Aminobacter aminovorans: one gene and its partner. The protein of the gene in region 2 binds, or shares a complex with, the protein of the main gene of each other region. Links are inferred from orthologs where the notes say so. Each region holds a gene or a part of one and is shown on either strand. Other genes may lie near its edges. The genes, in order: rpsJ and nusB.

Evidence for each region.
Region 1: the proteins of nusB (region 2) and rpsJ are in contact, whole or in part, in a solved structure (PDB 3D3B), measured with the Escherichia coli proteins. The link is inferred for Aminobacter aminovorans from one-to-one orthologs.

The regions. Positions count from the first base shown.
Region 1 is NZ_UFSM01000001.1:3,316,834-3,325,083, forward strand. The notes cover bases 1-2,990. They hold rpsJ (30S ribosomal protein S10), read right to left. Parts: upstream 1,655-2,990; coding sequence 1,346-1,654; downstream 1-1,345. Other genes in these bases: rplD (50S ribosomal protein L4), read right to left, coding at 1-577; rplC (50S ribosomal protein L3), read right to left, coding at 577-1,287; tuf (elongation factor Tu), read right to left, coding at 1,719-2,894; fusA (elongation factor G), read right to left, coding at 2,962-2,990. In the rest of the region: more of fusA, read right to left, coding at 2,991-5,052; rpsG (30S ribosomal protein S7), read right to left, coding at 5,085-5,555; rpsL (30S ribosomal protein S12), read right to left, coding at 5,633-6,004; DY201_RS16385 (transcriptional regulator), read left to right, coding at 6,480-6,761; DY201_RS16390 (APC family permease), read right to left, coding at 6,795-8,216. UniProt on the Escherichia coli protein: Involved in the binding of tRNA to the ribosomes. Part of the processive rRNA transcription and antitermination complex (rrnTAC). The complex forms an RNA-chaperone ring around the RNA exit tunnel of RNA polymerase (RNAP).
Region 2 is NZ_UFSM01000001.1:3,745,939-3,754,754, forward strand. Bases 5,829-8,816 are described here. They hold nusB (transcription antitermination factor NusB), read right to left. Parts: upstream 7,579-8,816; coding sequence 7,078-7,578; downstream 5,829-7,077. Other genes in these bases: DY201_RS18560 (MFS transporter), read right to left, coding at 5,879-7,081; ribH (6,7-dimethyl-8-ribityllumazine synthase), read right to left, coding at 7,575-8,039; DY201_RS18575 (riboflavin synthase), read right to left, coding at 8,154-8,771; ribD (bifunctional diaminohydroxyphosphoribosylaminopyrimidine deaminase/5-amino-6-(5-phosphoribosylamino)uracil reductase RibD), read right to left, coding at 8,771-8,816. Outside these bases: DY201_RS18525 (sodium-translocating pyrophosphatase), read right to left, coding at 1-708; DY201_RS18530 (DUF2165 family protein), read right to left, coding at 987-1,481; DY201_RS18535 (hypothetical protein), read left to right, coding at 1,480-1,791; DY201_RS18540 (ABC transporter permease), read right to left, coding at 1,794-2,549; DY201_RS18545 (ABC transporter ATP-binding protein), read right to left, coding at 2,546-3,484; DY201_RS18550 (ABC transporter permease), read right to left, coding at 3,481-4,695; glycine betaine ABC transporter substrate-binding protein OsmF, read right to left, coding at 4,811-5,722. UniProt on the Escherichia coli protein: Part of the processive rRNA transcription and antitermination complex (rrnTAC). The complex forms an RNA-chaperone ring around the RNA exit tunnel of RNA polymerase (RNAP).

The DNA of each region.
Region 1 (8,250 bases), 430 kb from region 2 along the record:
GGACCAGCGTGCCGCGGCGCAGAATGTCGTAAACGTTGATGCCCTGGATCGGCAGGACATCGATGTTCGGGATGTTGGTCGCTGCGCGCTTGAAGTTGACGTCAAGCTCGGCGCCACCGATCACCAGGGCGTTGGTCAGGCCCAGCGTCGCGAAATTCGCGAGCAGCGCCTTGGTCTTGCCCTCGGCGAGCGTCAGCTCGTCGACGATGATCAGGTTCGATGCCTTGGCCTTGGCCGAGAGTGCGTGCTTCAGGCCGAGAGCGCGGACCTTCTTGGGAAGGTCATGCTCGTGGCTGCGAACGACCGGGCCGTGGGCCTTGCCGCCGCCGCGGAACTGCGGAGCGCGTGCCGAATGGTGACGAGCGCGGCCCGTACCCTTCTGCTTGTACATCTTGGCGCCGGTGCGTGCGATTTCCGCGCGACCTTTGGCCTTGTGCGTGCCCTGCTGCTTCTTGGCGAGCTGCCAGCGCACGACGCGCTGGAGAACGTCTTCGCGCGGGTCCAGGCCGAAGATCTCTTCCGAGAGCTCAACCTTGCCGGCATCTTTGCCTGCGAGGGTTGTAATCTTGAGGTCCATTATTCCGCTCCCTCATTGGCCGCAGCCTTGTTGCTGGCAGCGCGGATCGCGGCCGGCTTCGGCGCGTTCTCAGGAAGCGCAACCTTTGCGGCGTCGCGAACCAGGATCCATGCACCCTTCGAACCCGGAACCGCACCGCGGATCAGGATGAGACCGCGATCGGTGTCGGTCGAGACGACTTCCACGTTCTGGGTGGTGACGCGAACGTCGCCCATGTGGCCGGCCATCTTCTTGCCCTTGAACACCTTGCCCGGATCCTGGCGCTGACCAGTCGAACCGTGCGTACGGTGCGAGACCGAGTTACCGTGGGTTGCACGACCGCCACCGAAGTGGTGCCGCTTGATAACGCCCTGGAAGCCCTTGCCGATCGTCGTGCCCGTCACGTCGACCTTCTGGCCGGCTACGAAATGCTCAACGGTAATCTCAGCGCCAACATCAAGCATGTTGTCGGCGGAGACGCGGAACTCGGCAACCTTCGACTTCGGCTCGACGGAAGCGGCAGCGAAGTGACCGCGCAACGCCTTCGTCGTATTCTTGACCTTGGCCAGGCCAACGCCGAGCTGAACGGCAGTATAGCCATTCTTCTCTTTAGTCAGCTGTGCCACGACCTGGCAGTTCTCCATGCGGAGAACGGTGACGGGAACGTGTTCGCCAGCGTCATTATAGACGCGGGTCATTCCCACCTTCTGTGCAATTACACCTGAACGCATCGGTTCGTTTTCCTTCAGAGGAGCCGTTTGGATCTGCTCGCGCGGCTCATGTTAGCTCTTAGAGCTTGATTTCGACGTCGACACCTGCTGCGAGGTCGAGCTTCATCAGAGCATCGACGGTCTGCGGGGTCGGATCGACGATGTCCAGCAGACGCTTGTGCGTGCGCATTTCGAACTGCTCGCGGCTCTTCTTGTCGACGTGCGGCGAGCGGTTCACCGTGAACTTCTCGATCCGCGTCGGCAGCGGGATCGGGCCGCGAACATTGGCGCCGGTGCGCTTCGCGGTCGACACGATCTCACGCGTCGAAGCGTCGAGAACCCGGTGGTCAAACGCCTTGAGGCGGATGCGGATATTCTGTCCGTTCATGGTCACTTCCTTGTTCTGGCGCGGCGCGGGCGTATTCCCGCCCGCGACAGATCGTTAATTCGGATTATTCTTTGATCGAAGCGACGATGCCGGCGCCGACGGTACGGCCACCTTCACGGATAGCGAAGCGGAGCTTCTCTTCCATGGCGATCGGCACGATCAGCTCGACGTCGACGGTGATGTTGTCGCCGGGCATGACCATCTCGGTGCCTTCCGGCAGCGACACGATGCCGGTCACGTCGGTCGTGCGGAAGTAGAACTGCGGACGGTAGTTGGTGAAGAACGGCGTGTGACGGCCACCCTCTTCCTTGGTCAGGATGTAGGCTTCAGCCACGAACTTCTTGTGCGGCTTCACCGAACCCGGCTTGCACAGCACCTGGCCGCGCTCGACGTCTTCACGGCCAACGCCGCGGATCAGCGCGCCGATGTTGTCGCCAGCCTGGCCCTGATCGAGCAGCTTGCGGAACATTTCAACGCCGGTAACCGTCGTCTTCGAGGTTGCCTTGATGCCGACGATCTCGACTTCTTCGCCAACCTTGACGATGCCGCGCTCGACGCGACCGGTGACCACAGTGCCGCGACCCGAGATCGAGAACACGTCTTCGATCGGCATCAGGAACGGACGGTCGATCGGACGCTCAGGCGTCGGGATGTAGGCGTCGACGGCAGCCATCAGCTCGCGGATCGCGTCTTCGCCGATCTTCTTGTCCGAATCGTTGAGCGCAGCAACAGCCGAACCCTTGATCATCGGAATGTCGTCGCCCGGATACTCGTACTTCGACAGCAGCTCGCGAACTTCGAGCTCGACCAGTTCGAGCAGCTCGGCGTCGTCGACCAGGTCGACCTTGTTCAGGAACACCACCAGGGCCGGAACGCCAACCTGACGGGCGAGCAGAATGTGCTCGCGGGTCTGCGGCATCGGGCCGTCGGCAGCCGACACGACCAGGATCGCGCCGTCCATCTGGGCAGCACCGGTGATCATGTTCTTGACGTAGTCGGCGTGGCCGGGGCAGTCGACGTGGGCGTAGTGACGAGCAGGCGTCTCATATTCGACGTGCGCCGTCGAAATGGTGATGCCGCGGGCCTTCTCTTCAGGCGCTGCGTCGATCTGGTCGTAGGCCTTGAACTCGCCGAAATACTTCGTGATCGCCGCCGTCAGCGACGTCTTGCCGTGGTCAACGTGACCAATCGTGCCGATGTTCACATGAGGCTTATTACGCTCGAATTTACCTTTTGCCATGTGAGGTCTCCATTCTTGCTAGCCCGATAAGGGCGTTGAATTAATAAAACGCTGCAATTCGTTGGAATTACGCGTATTTCTTTTGAACTTCCTGAGCGACCGCGGTCGGAACCGCCTCGTAGTGGTCGAACTGCATCGTGTACTGGGCGCGGCCCTGTGACATCGAGCGCAAGCTATCCACGTACTTGAACATGTTGGCCAGCGGCACCATCGCGTTGACGACGACGGCAATGCCGCGGCTTTCCTGGCCTTGGATCTGGCCACGACGGCTGTTCAAGTCGCCAATGACGTTGCCGACATAGTCTTCCGGCGTCACGACTTCGACCTTCATGATCGGCTCGAGCAGCTGAACACCCAGCTTCGGAGCGGCTTCGCGAAGGGCGGCGCGACCGGCGATTTCGAAGGCCAGCACCGAGGAGTCGACATCGTGGTAAGCGCCGTCGATGAGCGTCGCCTTGACGCCGATCATTGGGAAGCCTGCGAAAGGACCCGACGAAAGAACGCTGCGGAGGCCCTTGTCGACACCCGGAATGTATTCCTTCGGAACAGCACCGCCGACGATCTTCGATTCGAAGACGAAATCTTCGCCCTCGGGGTTCGGCTCGAACACCAGCTTGACGCGAGCGAACTGGCCGGTACCACCCGACTGCTTCTTGTGGGTGTAGTCCTGCTCGTGGGTGCGGGTGATCGTCTCGCGATACGCAACCTGCGGAGCGCCGACATTAGCCTCGACCTTGAACTCGCGACGCATGCGATCGACGATGATGTCGAGGTGCAACTCGCCCATGCCGGAGATGATGGTCTGACCCGACTCTTCATCCGACTTGACGCGGAACGAAGGATCTTCAGCAGCCAGGCGGTTGAGCGCGAGGCCCATCTTTTCCTGGTCGCCCTTGGTCTTCGGCTCGATGGCGATCTGGATGACCGGCTCGGGGAATTCCATGCGCTCGAGGATGACCGGGTGCAGCGGATCGCAGAGCGTGTCGCCGGTGGTCGTTTCCTTGAGGCCGGCCAGAGCGACGATGTCGCCAGCGAAAGCCTCTTCGATGTCGGAGCGCGAGTTCGAGTGCATCTGCAGCATACGACCGAGGCGCTCTTTCTTGCCCTTGACGGTGTTTTCGAGCGAAGCGCCCTTGACCACCTTGCCCGAGTAGATGCGGCAGAAGGTCAGCGAACCGACGAAGGGATCGTTCATGATCTTGAAGGCCAGCATCGACAGCGGCTCGCTGTCGTCGGCGTGGCGCTCGATCTCAGCTTCGGTCTTGGCATCGATGCCCTTGATCGCAGGAACGTCGAGCGGCGACGGCAGGAACTCGACGACGCCGTCGAGAAGCGGCTGCACGCCCTTGTTCTTGAAGGCCGAGCCACAGAACATCGGGAAGAACTTGACGGCGATGGTGCCCTTGCGGATCAGCGCGCGCAGTTCGTCGTTCGAAGGCATCTTGCCTTCAAGGTAGTTCTCAAGAGCCGTCTCGTCCATTTCGACGGCGGACTCGATCATCTTGTCGCGGAACTCGGCGGCCTTTTCCTTCAGGTCGTCCGGGATCTCAACGACGTCCCAGGCAGCGCCCAGGCTCTCGTCGCGCCAAACCAGCGCGTTCATCTCGATCAGATCGACGACGCCCTTGAACTCCGATTCAGCGCCGATCGGCAGCTGGACGGCAACGGCAGTGGCGCCGAGGCGCGACTTGATCATGTCGTACGAGCGATAGAAGTCGGCGCCAATCTTGTCCATCTTGTTGCAGAAGATCATGCGCGGGACATGATACTTGTCCGCCTGGCGCCACACGGTCTCGGTCTGCGGTTCGACACCAGCGTTGGCATCGAGCAGCGCGATTGCGCCGTCGAGAACGCGCAGCGAACGCTCGACTTCAATGGTGAAGTCGACGTGGCCGGGGGTGTCGATGATGTTGAAGCGGCGCTGCTGGCCGTCACGGCCCTTCCAGAAAGTCGTGGTCGCAGCGGACGTGATCGTGATGCCGCGTTCCTGCTCCTGCTCCATCCAATCCATGGTGGCAGCGCCGTCATGGACTTCGCCGATCTTGTGCGACTTGCCCGTGTAATAAAGGATGCGCTCGGTGGTCGTGGTCTTGCCGGCGTCGATATGCGCCATGATACCGAAATTGCGGTAGTCTTCGATCTTGTATTCGCGGGCCATGGGAGGTGCCTCTCAGTCGTTCGGTCGCGCTATTACCAGCGGTAGTGCGCGAAGGCGCGGTTGGCTTCCGCCATCTTGTGGGTGTCTTCACGCTTCTTGACAGCGGTGCCGCGGTTGTTAGCCGCATCCATCAGCTCGCCCGAGAGGCGGTCGACCATGGTGGTCTCGTTACGGTTGCGGGCGGCAGTAATCAGCCAGCGAATGGCGAGAGCCTGACGGCGCTCGGGGCGCACATCGACCGGAACCTGGTAGGTGGCGCCGCCAACGCGACGCGAACGCACTTCCACGTGCGGCGCGACATTGTCGAGCGCCTGATGGAAGACGGTGACCGGCTCCTGCTTGGTCTTGGCCTGAACCTGATCAAGCGCACCGTAGACGATCGTTTCGGCGATCGACTTCTTGCCGTCATACATGACGGCATTCATGAACTTGGTGACAACCAGATCGCCGAACTTGGGATCCGGGTTGATTTCGCGCTTATCTGCACTGTGACGACGTGACATGGTTCTTGTCTCTCAAACTTGGCCGACGCTCTATTACGCGGAGAACCTCGCGCAGCGCCTAAATTGCAGAACCCGAATTACTTCGGACGCTTCGCACCGTACTTCGAACGGCGCTGCTTGCGGTTCTTCACGCCCTGCGTGTCGAGCACGCCGCGGATGATGTGATAGCGCACACCCGGAAGGTCCTTCACGCGGCCGCCGCGGATCATGACCACGGAGTGCTCCTGAAGGTTATGGCCTTCGCCGGGGATGTAGCCGATCACTTCAAAGCCGTTGGTCAGGCGAATCTTTGCGACCTTACGCAGAGCCGAGTTCGGCTTCTTCGGCGTCGTCGTATAGACGCGCGTGCAAACGCCCCGCTTCTGCGGGTTGGCCTGCATGGCCGGAACCTTGTTGCGCTTCACCGGCGCAATGCGCGGCTTGCGGATCAGCTGGTTGACGGTAGGCATTAAACCCTCTTGTCTCTCAATTCCGTGTCTCAAGCCCGTTCGGGGCGGCTTCAAGCGCAAAATCCATACGCGAATTCGGGCCCCAAACCGCGTTTTACGGTCTTGCCCGAACAAAGGCAGAGGAAGCGAATCCGCTTCATGCACGCCGGAAATGTCTTCTCGCTCGTAAAAAACGAACCCTGTTTGAGGTGAACTCCAAAGCACGTCGCTTCGGAAAAGCCAACCTCACATCGGCTCAGACGAGGCGGTATCTACTCGCATGACCGCCTACCGTCAAGCCCGTCCCCTTAAAAACCTTAACGAAACCGGGGCTTCGGGCGGCTTGGCGGGGTTGCAGCAACTATATTGCGCTGCAGCATGGGTTCGAAGCCAATTTATAAGGCTGTTTGTCCTGTCTTGCACCCCGCCTTCGTGCGAAAATCGGGGAAACCGGGGCCGAATCCCCCGCAAACGAATCTAATTCCAGGGAATCACCATGAACGACAACGACGAACGGCCCGTGACGATCATCACCGGCCGAGTCTGGCGCAAGAAGGGTGGCAAGCCGGAGGGCGTGCACATCATGCTGGTTGCGCCCGACGACGACAGCGCCGTGCGCTCGGCGCTCGACGCGCTGGCCAAGGAAGGTTACGCCGAAGCCGAACTCGACCAGATCGGCGACATGCAGGGCGAACCCGACGACGAGCCGCACATCTCCGCCTATCAGGGCGCGCTCGAAGGCGAGGTCTCGATCGTCACCTTCAACGAGCCGTTCTGACCGCGGCACATCTCACCTCTATATAGAGAGCGGTCAATTGACCGGCCCTGCCCCGCCGATGTCGGCCATTTCAGGTTGGGCGGGCTTCTGGCCGGTGGCGCGATTGACCAGCACGGTGACGAACCACAACACCACGCCGATGCCGATCAGGATACCGGCGATCTTGTATTGAACGGGATCGCGCCCGGTCCAGGGACCGGCGAAGAAGGCGCAAGCCACCGCCCCCAGGATCGGCAACAGCGTCGGCGTACGGAAATGGTCGTGCCCGACCGTGTCCTTGCGCAGCACCAGCACGGCTATGTTGACCACGGTGAAGACGCACAGCAAGAGCAGCGCCGTCGTGCCGCCGAGTGCCGGAACCTCGCCGACAAAGGTAATCAGCGCGAAGGCGAGCAAGGTGGTGAAGCCGATCGCGATATAGGGCGTGCGGCGCGAAGCATGAACCTTGCCGAGCAGTTCCGGCAACACGTGTTCGCGGCTCATGCCATAGACAAGCCGGCTCGCCATCAGCATGTTGATGAGCGCGCTGTTGGCGACGGCGAACATGGTGATGAAGCCGAAGATTTCGACCGGGAAGTTCGGCGCGCCGGCCTGGACGACCTTGAGCAGCGGCGTCTCGCCCTCGCCCAACTGTTCCGGCGGCACCAGGGTGATCGCCGAGATCGACACGAGAACGTAGATCACGCCGGTGATCAGCAAGCCGGTCAGCAGAACCTTCGGAAAAATGCGCGTCGGATCCTTGCACTCCTCGGCCATGTTGACCGAATCCTCGAAGCCGACCATGGCGAAGAAGGCCAGCGTGGTCGCCGCGATCACCGACCAGAAGGCGCTGCGGTCGGGTGCCGAATGGAACTGGGTGATGCGCGAGACATCGCCCTCGCCCGCGCCGATCGCCCAGAGGCCGATCACGATGATGATCATCAGGCCAGTGAACTCGACGCAGGTCAACACCACATTGGCCTTGACGCTTTCGCCGACGCCGCGGAAATTCACAGCTGCGACAATCGCCATGAACACCAGGCCGATGAGCGTGATGCCATATGTGCCGGTAAGTCCGAGATCGAAAGCTCCTGAAAGATTGGCGGCAAAGGCGCGCGACGCCGTCGACGCCGAGGTGATGCCCGAGCACATCACGGCGAAAGCCACGATGAAGGTGATGAAATGGATGCCGAAGGCCTTGTGGGCATAAAGAGCCGCACCCGCCGCCTTTGGATATTTGGTGACCAGTTCGAGATAGCTGAAGGCCGTGATGACGGCGACGATGAAGGCGACGAGGAACGGCAGCCAGACCACGCCGCCGACCTGCTTGGCTACCTGGCCGGTCAACGCATAGATGCCGGTACCCAATATATCGCCGACGATGAAAAGCAGCAGCAGCCATGGGCCCATCACGCGATGGAGGCTCGGCTCTACCGATACCCCCTGTCCTTTCGCGTCGGAGGGGACGTCGGTCATCGGGCACTCCTCTCAGGGCTGATGCACTTCAAGG
Region 2 (8,816 bases):
GGCATAGGTTTCGAAAAGGTCGGCCGCCATGCCGGCGCAGTCGCCGACATTGTCGCCGACGTTGTCGGCGATGGTGGCGGGGTTGCGCGGATCATCCTCGGGGATGCCGGCTTCAACCTTGCCGACGAGATCGCCGCCGACATCCGCACCCTTGGTGAAGATGCCGCCGCCGAGACGGGCGAAAATCGAGATCAGGGAAGCACCAAAGCCAAGCGCCACCAGCGAATCGATGACGATGCGGTCGGCGGGCGCGTGACCCATCGGTCCGGTCAGAACGAGGTAGTAGACGGAAACGCCAAGCAAGGCGAGGCCCGCAACCAGCATGCCGGTGATCGCACCCGACTTGAAGGCGATGTCGAGGCCGGCGGCCAGGCTGTTGGAGGCGGCCTGTGCAGTCCGCACATTGGCCCGGACCGAAACATGCATGCCGATGAAGCCGGCTGCCCCCGAAAGCACTGCACCAATCAAAAAGCCGATCGCCGCGGTCGCGGAAAGCAGCCACCATGCGAGCAGGAACACGACGACGCCGACGATGGCGATTGTTGTGTATTGGCGCGCCAGATATGCCTGCGCACCTTCTCGGATGGCGGCGGAGATTTCCTGCATGCGCGCATTGCCCTGGTCGGCCGCGAGGACCGACTGAGTCGCCCATATGGCGTAAAGGACAGATAGCAGGCCGCAGGCGATGACGACGTAAAGCATTGTCATTGCCAATTCTCTTCCCTGATTGTGCCCGGAATTCCCCTCCCCGGGCTAGTGAACGAGACCGGCAGCCATTACGCGGTTTCCGGCCCCTGGCGAACAATCCGAAACAGGGCAGCGCACGTCAAGATATCGAAAAGGTGTTTCTCGGCTTTCGCCGCCCCGTTATTGCAGACAGTCCAGTTTTAGCGCGCCGTGCATCCGGCAGGACGCACAAAACACGCTTTAACTGGCAAGATTTGCGCATCGTGCTTTGCAAAAAAACGATTCCGATTTTCGGGGGATCAGGCCAGATCGCGATCCGGCTGATTGACGAAGATCAGCACTGCCAACATGGTCATGTAGAATTTGAAGGCGGCCTCCTGGCCGTTCCATGTGCTTGACTGCCACATGGCGAACCATTCGCCGCCGACGACCATGAAGCCGAGGAACCAGACAAGGAAGCCCATTGTGGCACCGATGACGACAAAACCCTTGGCGTCGTCGAACTGCCTGCCTGACCCCTTGCGCGCCTGCCAGAGTTGCAGCGCGGCGATCAGGAACAGCACGCAGGTGAGCCCCTCGCCGAAAATGATCAGCCAGTAGCCGACGGTCCACAGTGTCGGACTGGTGATCGAGCGATACATCAACGCATTGCCCGGGAAGGTGGTGTCCATGCTCAGCACATGCTGGACGAAGGCGAAATTGGAGCCGTAGTCGGTGATGTTGCCGAACGCCACAAGAAAGGCGAAAGCTGCGAGACAAAGACACATCACGATCTTAGAGAGACGCCAAACCATGGCAAAAACTCCTTCAAATGACAGACCGGGGCATCAGCCAGATCAATCACCGAGTCTCGGCAGCGGCGCAACAGCTGAGAAGGTCGAAGTCACACTGACAGGTTCAGCCAGGATCCATGCCAGCAAGACCGGCCTGGACGTCGTGCTCAAGGCGCTGGCGCTTTCGCCCGAATGCCAGACGGGCGATGTGGTCACCGTGCACTCAGGTGGCACCGGCCATGATTTCGCGGTGCTGCGCCGCCGGTGGATCGTCGGCACAACCGGTCACCGGCTTGAGATCACGCTCGATTATCCCGTCCGTGGCCGGTAGCACTAGGCTGCCTGCGCCACCTGCCCCATGCGCCTTGCCGCCATGCGCTCCAGTGCCGACAGCGCGTCGTAGATCAGAACGGCAAGGGCCGCGACGATCAGGCCGCCTTGCAGGACGAAGGCCAGGTTGTTTGATTGCAGCCCGGCGATGATGACCTCGCCGAGCGTCTTGGCGGCAACGGTGGAGCCGATGGTGGCGGTGGCGAGACTGATGACAACCGATAACCGGATGCCGGCGAGCATGACCGGCACGCTGAGCGGCAGCTCGACCTTGAGCAAGCGTTGCCAACCGGTCATGCCGGCACCTCGGGCCGCCTCGACGATGTTGGCCGGCGTGGTGGTAAGGCCGGTCAGCGTGTTTTCGAAGATCGGCAGCAGGCCGTAGAGAAACAGCGCGATCAGCGTCGGCTTCTCGCCAAAACCGACGGCGGGAACGGCAAGCGCCAGCACAGCGACCGGCGGGAAGGTCTGGCCGATATTCACCAGGCTGCGCGACAGGGGCAGGAACTCGGCGCCGACAGGTCGGGTAACCAGGATTGCGAGCGCGACCGCAACCACAATCGCCGCCGCGGTGGCAATCGCGACGGTGCGCAGATGCAGCAGCGCCAGCGACAGCAGGCTGCCCTGGTTGTAGACCGCCGGCGCGCCATTCTGGGTGAGCGGCTTGAGCAGCGGCTCGAACCACAGCGGATTGGTCAGGAACGCAACCAGCAGCGCCAGCAGGCAAAGGCGCAGCAGGAGCGGAATCCAGGCCTTCATTGCGGCCTCGCGGCACGTTTCAGCAGGCTTTCGACCGTCACGCGGCCAAGGGCAGCGCCATTCTCGGCGATTACCGGCATGGCGGCGCGGCCCGACCACAACAATTCGGCCAGCGCGTCGCGCTGGCTTGCCTCAGCGCGTATCCCCTCGCCCGCAGCCTGGCCGGGCTCGACCGCATCAGCGACCGAGCCAAGCGACAGAAGCTTGAACGGACGGTCGGAGGCACCGATCAACGTCTCGACGAAGTCGCTGGCGGGTCGCGCAAGAATCTCGGCAGGTGTCGCATACTGGATCAGACGGCCGGCATCCATGACGGCGATGCGGTCGCCGAGATGGACCGCTTCCTCCATGTCGTGGGTAACGAGGATTATGGTGGTGCCAAAGCGTTTCTGGATCGCCAGCAGGTCTTCCTGCGCCTTGGTGCGGATGATCGGGTCGAGCGCGCCGAACGGCTCGTCCATCAACAGCACGTTGGGTTCGGCGGCGAGCGCGCGGGCGACGCCGACGCGCTGCTGCTGGCCGCCCGACAGCTCATGCGGATAGCGCGGCCCAAAGGCTGCGGGATCGAGCTGCAGCAACGACAGCAGCTCGTCGACCCGGGCCTTGATGCGGGCGGCATCCCAGCCGAGCAGCGCGGGCACGGTGGCGATGTTCTGCGCCACCGTGCGGTGCGGAAACAGGCCATTGCCCTGGATGGCGTAGCCGATGCTGCGGCGAAGCTGGTGGCCAGGCACCGAGCGGTTGTCCGTACCGTCGAGCTTGATCGTACCGGAGGTCGGCTCGACCAGGCGGTTGATCATGCGCAGCAGCGTCGTCTTGCCTGAACCGGAGGTGCCGACGATCACGGTGACCGTGCGCGGCTCGATGACCATCGAGACGTCGTCGACCACCGTTGTCTCGCCATAACGCTTGGTGATGTGTTCGATTTCGATCATGCAGCAGCCACTTCAGTGGATTTGCGGGTCGCGATGGTTTCGACCACCGCGTCGAGAATAATGGCGGCGGCAAAGGCCAGCGCCACCGTCGGCACAGCACCGAGCAGGACGAGGTCCATCGCCGTCTGGCCGACACCCTGGAAGACGAAGACGCCGAAGCCGCCGCCGCCGATCAGCGCGGCAATGGTGGCAAGGCCGATGTTCTGGACCAGGACGATGCGGATACCGGTCAGTATGACCGGAAAGGCAAGCGGGAACTCGACGTTCCTCAGCCGCTGCCAGCCGGTCATGCCCATGCCGCGCGCCGCGTCGTTGGCTGCACGCGGCACGCCGGCAAGGCCGACGACGGTGTTGGCGACCACCGGCAGCAGCGAATAGAGAAACAGTGCAACGAAGGCCGGCGCAGCACCGATGCCGCGGATGCCGAGCGCTGAGGCACCGGGAACATTGGCTGCGACCCAGCCGAGCGGCGCGATCAGGATGCCGAACAGCGCAATGCTCGGAATGGTCTGGATGATGTTGAGCACGTTGAGCACGCCGGCCCGCAGCGCCTCGACACGATGGCAAAGGATGCCGAGCGGCAGACCGACAAGAACGGCACCAACCAGCGAGCCAAGCGCGAGTTCGACATGACGCCTCGCCTCGTTCCAGAAACTGTCGGCGCGATTGGCGTATTCCTTGAGGATCGACAGACTGTCCCATTGCCCTGAGGCAAGCAGCAGCCAGACTGCCGCGGCGGCCACTGCAAGCACGAAAACACGCCCGGTCGGCGACAACTGCAGCCGGGTCAGGACATCGGCGAGCAACAAGGTGAAGGCAAAGATCAAGACCCAGAAACCGGAGGCCGGCGAGATACGGGCGAAGGTGTTGCCTTCAGGGGTCAGGTGGCTGCCGGCGACGCCGATGAGCAACGCGAGTGCGACAAGCGCCACGACGCTGGCGCCAAGCCGGGCAACGAGAGGTGTCTTGAACAAGGCAACGAGGCCCGCGGCTACCAGAATGGCCAGTAGAGCCATAGCCAATGGCTGCGGCAACGCCTCGATGATGGAACGAGGTTCGCCCGCCACGATGCGGTTGGCGCGGAAAGTGGCAAATGGCGCGATCAAGGCGCCATAACAGGCGATCGCGGCGATCACCACGCCAAGCTTGTCGAACCTGATGCCCACGACTTCGATGCGTCCCCGGTTCCGTCGGCGCGCGCCCTCTTGCATGACCCCGAAAATCGGAATCGATTCTCGGAAAAGGCCATGCACGGATTCTCGATATTGCAGCACTGCGCGTCCGGAAGGGACGCACAGTGCTGTATGCGAGGCGCGCCGGGGAAGCTTACTTCAGAAAGCCATTCTTCTTCAGGAAATCTTCAGCGACCGCCTTGGCCGGCTCACCGCCGACCTGAACGCGGCCATTGAGCTCCTGCAGCGTGACGAGATCGAGCTTCTCGAACACCGGCTTGAGCAGGGACTCGATTTGCGGGTGCTCCTTGAGCACGGCTTCGCGGATGATCGGCGCCGGCTGGTAGACCGGCTGCACGCCCTTGTCGTCGTCGAGGACGACGAGGCCGGACGGCGCGATACCGCCGTCGGTGCCATAGACCATGGCGGCATTGGCGCCGTTGGTCTGGTTGGCGGCAGCGCCGATGGTGGCAGCGGTATCACCGCCGGAGAGCGTGATCAGTTGCTCGGGCTTGAGCGTGAAACCGTAGGTGGTCTGGAACGCCGGCAGTGCTGCTGCCGAATTGACGAATTCGGACGACGCGGCCAGCACGACGGTGCCGCCGCCGGCGACATATTTGCCAAAGTCGCTGAGCGAGGCGAGCTTGTTGGTTTCCGCCACATCCTTGCGCAGCGCGATCGCCCAGGTGTTGTTGGCCGGCGACGGTGACAGCCAGACGATCTTGTTGGCGTCGTAATCGAGCTTCTTGGCGGTCTCAAAACCCTTGGCGGCGTCCTTCCAGAGCGGGTCATCGGCCTTTTCAAAGAAGAAGCCGGCATTGCCGGTATATTCGGGATAGATGTCGATCTCGCCAGCTGTGATCGCCTTGCGCACGACAGGCGTCGCACCGAGCTGGATGCGGTCGGTGGTGGCGATGTTGTTGGCATCGAGCACGGCCTTGATGATGTTGCCGAGCACGCCGCCTTCGGTGTCGATCTTGGAAGACACCACCACCTGCGCGCTCGCGGCGCCGGTGGCGAGGCCGAGCGCGATGAACGCTGCGGCGATTGTCGTGGTGTGACGCATGGTGAAGCCCCTTTTCATTCCCGGAATTCGGTGGCCGCATAAGAGCATGGCGACCTAACGTTCGTCGGGGCATACGGTTTCACAATGCGCGGGGCATGCGCAATATTTTTTTGTGCTTCGAAGAAATCGGCGGCGAATGCTGCCGACAACGTACTGTCAGGTGGCTTGGCGCCGACGTGTCAGTGAAAGAGTCGCCAGCGCTCCAAGGCTGACCGCGCAAACCGGGAAGACGATCCAGTTGAGCATTTCCCAGCCATAGGCGTTGTAGACCGCGCCCGACATCAGCGAGGAGAAAGCGACGGCACCGAACAGGACGAAATCGTGGAAGCCCTGGACCTTACCCTTCTCCGACGGACGATAGGTATCGGCGACGATCGCGGTCGAGCCGATGAAGCCGAAATTCCAGCCAAGACCGAGCAGGATCAGCGCGGTCCAGAATTGCCATAGTGCGATGCCTGAAAGGGCAACGACGGCACAAAATATCAGGAGCAGCAGGCCGAGCGCCACGATGCGTTCGGCGCCGAAGCGCTGGATCAGCCGGCCGGTGAAGAAGCTTGGGCCGAACATCGCCATGACGTGCCAGGAAATGCCAAGGGTCGCTTCGTCGGGCGAGAAGCCGCAGCCGACCATCGCCAGCGGCGCGCCGGTCATGACGAAGCTCATCAGCGTGTAGGTGCCGACACCGCAGATCAGGGCGGCCGCAAATCGCGGCTGGGAGACGATCTCCATCAACGGGCGCACATCCGACTGGTCGACGGCGGCAGCGGTGCCGGCGCTCGGCTTGACGCGCAGGAACGCCAGGATGACGGCGCCGACGGCCGAAAGCCCGATGATCGCGGCAAAGGAGCCGGCGAACATGATCGGCGCAAACAGTTCGCGGGTGAAGATGACGATCTGCGGCCCCAAAATGGCGGTAATGATGCCGCCGGCCAGGACGAACGAAATGGCATTTGCCTTGAATTCAGGCGGCGCGTTGTCGGCGGCGGCAAAACGGAACTGCTGCACGAACGCATTGCCGATGCCGATGACCAGCAGGCCGAAGGCGAACAGCCAGAATTCGGAGCGGAACAAGGCGAGAGTCGCAACGGCGCCACCGGCAGCGGTGACGGCCGTGCCGAACATGAAGCCGCCGCGCTGGCCAAGTCCGCGAATGATCGCAGCCGCCGGCAACGCGCCAAGCGCCATGCCGACGCTGAAGCCGGTGACAGGCGCGGTAGCCAGCGACTTGTCTGTATCAAGCAGATAGAAACCGGCGAGTCCGCCGATGGACAGTGCTATCGGGGCGGCAGAACCGATGATGGCTTGCGATGCGGCGAGAATATATGCTGTTCGCCGCGCTTCGCGTTCGCCACCTATCATAATGCGTCCTTGCCCTTGCCTTCACCGCGCAGCTTGCGCGAGACACGATCCAGTACCGCGTTAACCAGCTTGGGCTCGTCCTCGGCGTAGAATGCCTTGGCGATGTCGACATATTCCGACACGATCACCGCAACCGGCACGTCCTGGCGCTTCATCAACTCGTAGACGCCGGCGCGCAGGATGGCGCGCAAAGTCGAGTCGAGACGCGACAATGGCCAGTCCTCGGTCAGCGACTGGCGGATGACCGGATCGACGACCTTCTGGTTTTCGACGACGCCGGCAAGAATGGCGCGGAACCACTGGGCATCTGCCTCGCGGTAGAGTGCGCCGTCGACTTCCTTGCCAAGGCGAAACGCCTCGTATTCGGCGGTGATTTCGAGCAGGCCGCTGCCGGCCACATCCATCTGATAGAGCGCCTGCACGGCGGCCAGACGGGCGGCGCCGCGCTTGTTGGCGTGGCGGACGGGCGGCTGGCCGTTATCTTCGGAAGACGTCACGAGCGGGCTGCTCCGAGTTTTTCGCGTATGGCGATCATAGAGAGGGCGGCGCGGGCGGCAAAGCCACCCTTGTCACCTTCGGTACGACGCGCACGCGCCCAAGCCTGATCGTCGTTTTCGACAGTCAGAATGCCGTTGCCAACCGCGATCGATTCCGCGACCGACAGATCCATGATTGCGCGGCAGGATTCGTTGGCGACGATATCGAAGTGATAGGTCTCGCCGCGGATGACGGTGCCGAGCGCGACATAGCCGTCATACTGCGTGCCTTCGTCGTCGGCTGCATCGAGCGCGAACGAAATGACGGCCGGGATTTCGAGCGCTCCTGGAACGGTCACGACGTCGTAAGCTGCACCCGCAGCATCCAGCGCGGCCTTGGCGCCGTCCAGCAGCGCGTCCGAAAGGTCGTCGTAGAAGCGCGCCTCGATGATGAGGAGCTTCAGTTTCTTGTCGTTGGCCATGTAAAATCTCCGGCAGGAGCGGCTGACTTAGGCCGAACCGGGTGAGTTCGCAAGCGAAGTGTTAAGCACTGTGGCAGGAAACCGCTGTCCAGCGAGAAGCCGCCTTGCGTCGCCTCAGAGCCCTTCCCTGGCCGCCTCGGCAAGGCGCGCAGCGTAGCGAGCCATGGTGTCGATCTCGAGATTGACGCGGTCGCCAACCTTGCGCTCGCCCCAGGTCGTCACCTGCAGCGAGTGATGGATCAGCAGCACATCGAAGCGGGTGCCCTCGACCTTGTTGACGGTCAGCGACGTGCCGTCGAGCGCAACCGAGCCCTTTGGCGCGATGAACCTGGCCAGATCGCGGGGCGCCTCGAGGCGGAAGCGTACCGCCTCGCCTTCGTCCTCGCGCGAGACGATCTCGGCCATGCCGTCGACGTGACCTGAAACGATGTGGCCGCCGAGTTCGTCGCCGATCTTCAGCGCCCGCTCGAGATTGAGCTTCTGCCCGGCCTTCCAGCTGCTCGCCGTGGTCAGGCGCAGCGCCTCTTCCCATGCCTCGACCTCGAACCAGCGGGCATTAGATGTCGCCTCGGGCAGCGTCACCACGGTCAGGCAGACGCCGGCGCAGGAAATCGATGCACCGATGTCGATGCTCTTCGGATCATAGGCGGTGTCGATGCGCAGGCGGACGCCCTGGTCGAGCTGGGCTGCGGACGCGACTGTGGCCACGTCGGTGACGATCCCGGTAAACATCAGATTTCCCTTATCCATTCGGCAAAACTGTCTTCGCCATAGCGC